DNA from 2 places in the Cohnella sp. 56 genome. Region 2 is predicted to be linked to the other one. Evidence: predicted binding sites of a transcription regulator. Region 2 holds the regulator's gene; the other holds the start of a gene.
What was found. The regulator NrdR, encoded in region 2, represses ribonucleotide reductase genes. The targets are predictions, from matches to a motif close to AACACNATATATNGTGTT.
Positions count from the first base shown of each region.

Region 1 (4,355 bases), on a different contig from region 2:
GATCACCTTGTCGCCGATCTCGCGGATCAGCTCCATCGTCGCCTCCGCTTTCGTATTGGCCTTCACCTGGCGGATGAATTCGACGAGCTCCCAGATCTTGGCGCGGCGCGGCGAATCCTCCGGCGTTTTTTTGAACAAATTCACGAGTGTCAGAAAGACGGCGTCCCGGCTCGAGCATACCTCGCGCTGCAGGGTGACAAGCGACAGCATGCTGGACATGTCCACGCCCTCCACGGTCGCATTCTCGCGCACGTAGCGGGTGACGGCTTCGTAGAGCGCCTGCTCCTCGGGCGACAGCGTGAGCGGGACGTTGGCGACGAAGCGCCTCGTGAACTCGACGCCGCCGTCCGAGCGCCGGTTGCGGATCATGACCTGGCCGAGCGCCGCCTGGAGCTTGTCCTCATTCTTCGCGATGCGCTTGCCCGCCACATAGTTGGCCGAAAAGTCGCCTTCTCCGCCGAGCTGGCCCGGCTTAAGCAGCGTGATCAGGTTGTACAGCTCGTTCATATCGTTCTGGACAGGCGTCGCCGTCAGCAGCAGGCAGTACTTTTTGCGGATGTCGCTGACGAACTGGTAGTTGCCCGTCTTCTTGTTTTTGAGCTTGTGGGCCTCGTCGATGATGAGCATGTCGTACTCGGCATCGAGCAGCAGCTCCCGGTGCGGGTCGCGCTTGGCCGTGTCGATCGAGGCGACGACGATGTCGTTGTTCCAGTGATACGCCTTTTTTTGCGCGATCGCCGGGATGCCGAACTTGGCGTTCAGCTCGCGAACCCACTGCAGCACGAGGGAAGCGGGCACGAGGATGAGCGTACGCCTGACGAGTCCCCGCACGATATATTCCTTGAGGATGAGCCCGGCTTCGATCGTCTTGCCGAGCCCGACCTCGTCGGCCAGAATCGCCCGGCCGCGCATCTCGTGCAGTACACGTCTTGCCGTATCCTCCTGGTGAGGCAGCGGCGTGAGTCCGGGCAGCACGCGCATGCATTGCAGCTCGTGGAAGTCGGTTACGAGCTGGGCTTCCTCGGCTTCCCACGACATTTTGTACAGCGTCCAGTCGTCCCACGGCCCGCCCCGGTCCGCGCGTCGCTCCAGCTCCTCGAAGGCGGAGCGGTCGATGTGCAGATCGACGAGCGGATGCAGCTTGCGGGCGGCGGGGGCGCGTGTCGCGCCGACGGCGTTCTGCGTGGCATCGGCGGACGAAGATAAGCCCGGCGGCCGGACTTCATCCGGCTGGGCGGGAGCGCCCGCGCCGGCAGCCGGCAATGCGAAGGCTTCGGGGACGGCCGGAGATATTTGCAGTTCGGCCTCGGAGCCGTGCGGATGGTGGAATGGGGGGCGCAGACGTTTCTCCTCCTCTGGTCGGTCTATCCTTCTAGTATGAGCAAGCGCGGCATTTTCATAACCTGTTGGCGGGAATCGCCGGCTCGCGGTCGCTTGCGACGAAGGATCGAACTTTTTGAGACAATTGGCGGAATTCGATTCAGTCCTACTCGAATATCAATATTTCGTAGAGTATAATGGGGAAAGTCGCAATATATTGTGTCCTATGGGGAGAGTGGCGAAGTGAGCGTCCAATTGGAGAATAACGGGGCGAACAAGGCTGCGGGCCGTCGTCTCGAAGGCTTAAGCGAGAAAATATTCCTCGACCGCTACGCGTGGAAAAACGCCGACACGAATGCCGTCAAGGTCGGCGACACCGTGCTGGCGCTGACGAAGGACGATCCGAAGTTCCCGGCCAAGGAAGTCGGCGAAGTCATCGCGCGCGAGGGCAAGCGCGTGACGGTGCGCACGCGCGCCGGCGAGCTCGTCGAGACGTCGCCCGAGAAGCTGACGCTGACGATCGAGCAGACGCCGGAGGAGATGTGGGACCGGCTGGCCGGCGCCATGGCGTCGGTCGAAGCGCCGGAGCGCCAGGAGCTGTGGCACGAGCGGTTCCGCTGGCTGCTCGACGACTGGAAGCTCGTGCCGGGCGGCCGGATCGCTGCAGGCGCCGGAGCGAGCGACGAGCTGACGCTGTTCAACTGCTACGTCATCCCGTCGCCCAAGGACAGCCGCGGCGGCATCATGGAGACGCTCTCCGAGATGACGGAGATCATGTCGCGCGGCGGCGGCGTCGGGATCAATCTGTCGTCGCTGCGCCCGCGCCGCTCGATCGTGCGCGGCGTCAACGGCTCCTCGAGCGGCGCCGTCTCGTGGGGCGGCCTGTTCAGCTACACGACCGGCCTCATCGAGCAGGGCGGCAGCCGGCGCGGCGCGCTCATGCTGATGATCAACGACTGGCATCCGGACGTCGTCGACTTCATCACCGTCAAGCAGACGATGGGTCAAGTCACGAACGCCAACCTGTCGGTGTGCGTGAGCAACGGCTTCATGAAGGCGGTCAAGGAGGACCTCGATTGGGAGCTGGTGTTCCCGGATACGTCCGACGCCGAATACGACGCGCTGTGGGACGGCGATCTCGACAAGTGGCGGTCGCTCGGCAAGAACGTCATCCCTTACCGCACCGTCCGCGCGCGCGAAGTATGGCGCACGATCATCGAGTCGGCCTGGAAGTCGGCCGAGCCGGGCGTCGTGTTCATGGAATACTACAATCAGATGTCGAATAGCTGGTATTTCAATCGGATTATATGTACTAATCCGTGCGGGGAGCAAGGACTGCCGGCCTGGGGCGTCTGCAATCTGTCCGCGATCAATCTGTCGCGCTTCTATGACGAGGAGAAGCATGACGTCGCATGGGAGGAGCTCGGCCGGGTCGTCCGCTACTCGACGCGTTTCCTGGACAATGTCATCGACAAGACGCCGTACCACTTCCCCGAGAACGAAGCGAACCAGAAGCTCGAGCGCCGCGTCGGCCTCGGCTCGATGGGGCTGGCCGAGCTGATGATCCGGCTCGAGGTTCGCTACGGCAGTCCGGAGAGCCTGGAGTTCCTCGACAAGCTGTACGGCTTCATGGCGAAGGAGGCTTACCTTGCTTCGACCGAGATCGCGGCGGAGAAAGGGTCGTTCCCGGCGTTCGACGCCGAGCCGTTCCTGCAGAGCGGCTTCATGCGGAACATGACGGAAGCTTATCCGGAAGTCGGCGCGGCGGTGCGCGAGCGGGGCATCCGCAACGTCACCGTGCTGACGCAGGCGCCGACCGGCTCGACCGGCACGATGGTCGGCACATCGACGGGTATCGAGCCGTACTTTGCGTTCGAGTTTTTCCGGCAGAGCCGGCTCGGCTACGACAAGCAGCTCGTGCCGATCGCGCAGGAGTGGCAGGATGCGCATCCGGGCGAGCAGCTGCCGCCATGGTTCGTCACGGCGATGGATCTGTCGGCCAAGGATCATATCCGTGCGCAGGCCGCCATCCAGCGCTGGGTAGACAGCTCGATCTCCAAGACGGCGAACTGCCCGTCGGACTTCACGGTGGAGGAGACGGCCGAGCTGTACGAGCTGGCGTTCGAGCTGGGCTGCAAGGGCGTCACGATCTACCGCGACGGGAGCCGCGACGTGCAGGTGCTGAGCACGGCCAAGGACGACAAGAAGGAAGAGAAGAAGGACGAGGCGGCGCCGATCGCCGAAGCTGTGGCGGCCGTGGAGGCCGTACTGCCGACGGCGGCTGCGGCTGCGTCGGCAGTGCCGGCTGTCTCGGCACCGGTCGACAAGGCTTACAAGAGTCGGCCGAAGATTTTGCGCGGCGCGACATACAAGTTCAACACGCCGTTCGGCATGGCCTATATCACGGTCAACGACCTCGACGGCACGCCGGGCGAGATCTTCCTGAACGTGGGCAAGGCCGGCTCCGACGTATTCGCGATGGCCGAGGCGCTCGGACGCGTCTGCTCGCTGTTCCTCCGCTACGGCGACCACGGGGACAAGGTGCAGCTGCTCGTCAAGCACCTCAAGGGCATCGGCGGCTCCGGCGCCGTCGGCTTCGGGCCGAACCGCGTCGAGTCGATCGCCGACGCCGTCGCCAAGGCGCTCGAGCTGCATGCAGGCATGCTGGCCGAGGAAGCGGCGGCATCCGAAGAAGTCGGCGGCGAAGCTGACGTCGCGATCGCTGCGCCAGCCGCGGTATCGCCGCCGGCGAACGGCTACGGCAAGTCCGGTCACACCTCGACCGACCTGTGCCCGTCCTGCGGCTCGGCGTCGCTGATCAACGTCGAAGGCTGCAAGACCTGCGCGAACTGCGGTTACAGCAAGTGCAGCTGATGTAGCGCCAGTCGGGTGACGGCTGTTGAGGGTCGCATCCGGGCTCGCAACTGCGAGAACAACGTAGGTGGACGGTCTACGTAACCGAAGTCGACGCGTTGGTTTACTAGGCTGCGCTCGGGCCACAACTTTCTCTGAAAAAGCATACGGCGAATGGGCTG
Region 1 is NZ_JAZDQE010000010.1:185,267-189,621, forward strand. Features, by position in the region: gene VQ071_RS18130 (DEAD/DEAH box helicase) at 1-1,140, opposite strand, end outside; gene VQ071_RS18135 (adenosylcobalamin-dependent ribonucleoside-diphosphate reductase) at 1,564-4,194, shown strand.
Region 1: the regulator NrdR is predicted to act here: its motif matches at 1,527-1,544, upstream of VQ071_RS18135 (adenosylcobalamin-dependent ribonucleoside-diphosphate reductase).

Region 2 (4,355 bases):
CGGTTCTTCGGTTAAGTCTTATGTCAACGGACAGGGCGAGATGGGCATGTTCCAGCACAGTCTCCGCGTATACGGCCGGACCGGCGAGCCTTGCCCGTCCTGCGGTCATCCGATCGCGAAGTCGGTCGTCGGCGGTCGAGGCACGCATGTGTGCGCGAAGTGCCAGAAGCCGCCGCATGGCGCGGCGGGCCCCGTGAGCGGGGCCAGCGCGGCCGCGTCCAAGCGGTACCGGGAGGGCGGCAATGCCGTGAAGCGCAGGCTCGACGGGGCTGAGGGCTGAGCCGATCGAGCATCCGGCTGAAGTCTGCCCGCAATGTTCATAATTGGAGGAGGGCATTCGCCTTCGTTGCTGCATAGGATGAACAGAACCGACGATCTCTAACCGGATCCGTCGGCATGTCTTCGCCATGCAGGAGGAACGGTAATGCTCGCACATTCGTTATCCTTATTATTTCTCGCGTTCGCGGTCAGCCTCGACGGCTTCGGTGTCGGCATCACTTACGGACTGCGCAAGATTCGGATTCCGCTGCCTTCGATCGCGATCATCGCGGGATGCTCCGGCGTGGTCATCCTCATCTCTATGCTCGTCGGCACGTTCATCGCCCGTTGGCTGTCGCCTTATGGGGCCAAGGCCGTAGGAGCTGTCATTCTGATCGGTATCGGCTCGTATGCGTTGATTCAGTTCGCCAGGCGCCGCAAGGGCACGGACGACGACGCGGCGGACGGTGCGGACACCGGGACCGGGGGGGCGGACGGGTCGAGGCAGGCTTCGCCGGCGAACGCTGAAGCAGCGGCGGCCGATCCTGGCCAGGCGGCGGACGATGGTGCTCTCTCTTCGGCGGAGCGCGTACCGATGCTGACGCTTGAGCTGCGCCTCTTCGGACTGATCATTCAGATTCTCCGCACCCCCTCCGTCGCCGACGTGGACCGGTCGGGCATCATCACATCGGGAGAGGCGCTGCTGCTCGGCTTCGCGCTGTCGCTCGACGCCTTCGGCGCCGGCATCGGCGCCGCGCTGGTCGGGTTCCCGGCGGCGCCTACCGCAATTATGATCGCAGCAGCGAGCGGCCTGTTCCTGTGGGCGGGCATGCGCGTCGGCTTCGTGGCGGCAGGCATGCGATGGGCGCAGCAGCTGACAGTGCTGCCGGGCGTTATATTGATTGTGATGGGCATATTCAAGCTGCTGCAGGCGTCTTGACGGTTCGGGCGCTCGGCGCATGATCTGTTGCTGGGAGAGACCCTCCCATTATCCCATCGGCTCAGCTATGCAGCAGCCGCTCCATATGCGGCTGAGCCGATGGGATGATTTGAACATCGGTTGAATACACTTTTGATGAACGACGCGAACGAACGACGGCATGCATGAGCCGCTGCAAGGAGGCATTGAACATGAACATCGGATTGACCGGCGGCATCGCCACCGGCAAGAGCACTGTAGCACGTATGCTGGTCGCACGCGGAGCGGCGCTGGTCGACGCTGATCGAATTGCCCGGGAAATTGTCGAACCGGGACAAGCCCCGCTCGCACAAATCGCCGAGCGATTCGGCAAAGCGGTCATACAGGAAGACGGAACCTTAAACCGCAAGCTGCTCGGTTCGATCGTATTCGCCGATGCGGGCGAACGCCAGGCGCTTGAGGCGATCACCCATCCCGCCATCCGGGCGCGGATGAAGGCGCGTATCGCGGCGCTTGAGGCGGCGCGCCCGGACAGGCTCGTTGTGGCGGATATTCCGCTGCTTTTCGAATCGGGACTGCAGCATTTATATGAGGGCGTCATGGTAGCCTACGTCCCGCGCGACGTGCAGCGGATGCGGCTGATCGAACGCGACGGATTAACGCCAGAGCAGGCGGATATGCGTATCAGGACGCAGATGGATATCGAACAGAAGCGGCAACTGGCCGACTACGTCATAGATAACAGCGGCACGTTGGCGGACACCGAGGCGCAGCTGGACCTTTTCTGGCAGTCGCTTCAATTGGGATCGGTACAGTCATGAGCCCAAAAAGGACAAGGCCGAAACGAAAAAGATGGTTCCTCGCGCTGCTCCTCATCGTCGTCGCGCTCCTTTTTATCCGTTCGGAATGGCTCGGCAAGATGGTCTATCCGATTCAGTACCGGGAAGAAATCGGGATGAATGCGGATCGCTACGCGATGGACCCGCGGCTGATCGCGGCCGTCATCCGGGTCGAGTCGAACTTCGAGCCGAACGCCGTCTCCCCCAAAGGAGCGATCGGAATCATGCAGGTCATGCCGGACACGGCCCAATGGATTCTGAAGCAGGATGACTTCGGCGATATAACGGTCAAGCAGGCGGGAGAGCGGGCGGATGCCGGCATACGGCTGGGCGCCTGGTATCTCAAGGAGCTGCTCCGGCAATTCGACGGGGATATCGTCAAGTCGCTCGCGGCTTACAATGCAGGCCCGGGCAAGGTCAAGCAGTGGCTGCGGGAAGGAGCGTGGGATGGACGGGAGGATACGCTGACGGACATTCCATACGGAGAGACGAGGCGCTATGTGCAAAAGGTGCTTTTTTATCATAAAAAATACGGCGAATTGTATGACAATTGGTCCTGAGGACGGTAATATATAAAAGAAGCCCTGAAGCGCGAAGCTTCAAGACTCCTTGTTATTGAATTACCTAGGTGAAGAGCGTGGACTTAAGCACGGCCAGCGAGTTGTTGCTCGGCGATTTGGACCAGACGCTTGGTGATGCTGCCACCAATCGAACCGGTGTCGCGAGTAACCATGTTCCCGTAATAGCCGTCTTGCGGGATAGCGATTCCCAGTTCTTGAGCAACTTCATACTTCAGTTGATCAAGTGCACCGTGAGATTGAGGCACAACCAGGTTGTTGCTGTTGCTGTTGTTTCCTTGGCTCATGTTGTTCACCTCCTCGCGGTTGGTAATCGTATTATGTGCCTTATCCCGTGAATCATGTAAGGGAAGGTCTGGAAATTAAAAAAAAGTTCTTCTCGAGCCCAAAAGGAGAGCCGCCGACATATGAAATGCCCTTATTGCGACTACAATGGTACGAAGGTACTGGACTCCCGTCCGGCCAACGACAACAAGTCCATCCGCCGCCGCCGCGAGTGCGAATCGTGCAACCGCCGCTTCACGACGTTCGAGATGGTGGAGGAGACGCCGCTCATCGTCATCAAGAAGGACGGCAGCCGCGAAGAATTCAGCCGTGAAAAGCTGCTGCGCGGCCTGCTGCGCGCCTGCGAAAAGCGTCCGGTATCCGTGGGCCAGCTCGAGATTCTCGTCTCCAACGTCGAACGCGAGCTGCGCAACACCGCCCAGGCCGAGATCGACAGCAATATGATCGGCGAGAGCGTCATGGAGCAGCTGTACCCCGTCGACGAAGTCGCGTACGTGCGCTTCGCATCCGTGTACCGGCAGTTCAAGGACATCAATATGTTCTTGAAGGAGCTGAACGTGCTCATTAACAAGCACGGAATCTGACGTTGGCTGGCCCACGCGACATGCACAGCTTTTTTGAGGGCAAGTGGGACAGGCTCTGCCTGGTTGAATGGCAGAGCCTTGGCGGCGTGAGTTTGGCCGAATTTTTCTTTGAATTTAGCGTTGACATGACATCTGGTCCTATGATAAGATCATTCTTGTCGCCAACGAGCGATACATGCTACGGGGCCATAGCTCAGCTGGGAGAGCGCATCGCTGGCAGCGATGAGGTCAGGGGTTCGATCCCCCTTGGCTCCACCAAATGCAAACTTCAGACACGCCGAATAAGGCGTGTTTTTTTGCATTTAGTGGAGCCCCGGAGGGCGTTCCGCGCGCAGGGAGCCGGAGGCGGACAGTAGTGTGGGGTCCCCGCAAAGTAGTTGGAATAAGCTACGGAGCATTGCTTCACTTTGTGGGGAAGGAAAACGGCATCGATATCTACCGCTGCGCTCTACATCGGCGAATTTGCTTCGTTAGCAAGTTAAATCAGGATATCGTTATCCCCCTTGGCTCCACCAAATGCAATTCCGACATTTCACTTGATCTTATTTTCTGCTGTAGAAGAGGTACTGATAAATATAGTTTTGATAGATGCTCTCTTATTGAGTTCTGTGCTATGGTTGATTTGTGAACCGATATTAAGCAGGTGAAGAAATGATTGTTAAATTGCTATCGATTATTTTAAAGGTTTTCTTCTACCGGTTGCCCGCACCATTGTTTTCAGCTGAAGAAGTTAAGGCGTTCAGTAGAATATACGAGACTGCCGTCTCCACCCATACGGAGATTGTAATTGAGAGTTCATTTGTTAAGTCACGGTTTATTCAGTATGTCTGTGCGACGCGTGAGGTAGTCGTTCATGGGTCGAATCATAGTGGCATCGATGAATTTATACCGA
Region 2 is NZ_JAZDQE010000012.1:55,466-59,820, forward strand. Features, by position in the region: gene mutM (DNA-formamidopyrimidine glycosylase) at 1-280, shown strand, start outside; gene VQ071_RS19865 (MntP/YtaF family protein) at 425-1,198, shown strand; gene coaE (dephospho-CoA kinase) at 1,390-1,998, shown strand; gene VQ071_RS19875 (lytic transglycosylase domain-containing protein) at 1,995-2,576, shown strand; gene VQ071_RS19880 (alpha/beta-type small acid-soluble spore protein) at 2,660-2,881, opposite strand; gene nrdR (transcriptional regulator NrdR) at 3,002-3,463, shown strand; tRNA gene VQ071_RS19890 (tRNA-Ala) at 3,646-3,721, shown strand; gene VQ071_RS19895 (hypothetical protein) at 4,115-4,355, shown strand, end outside.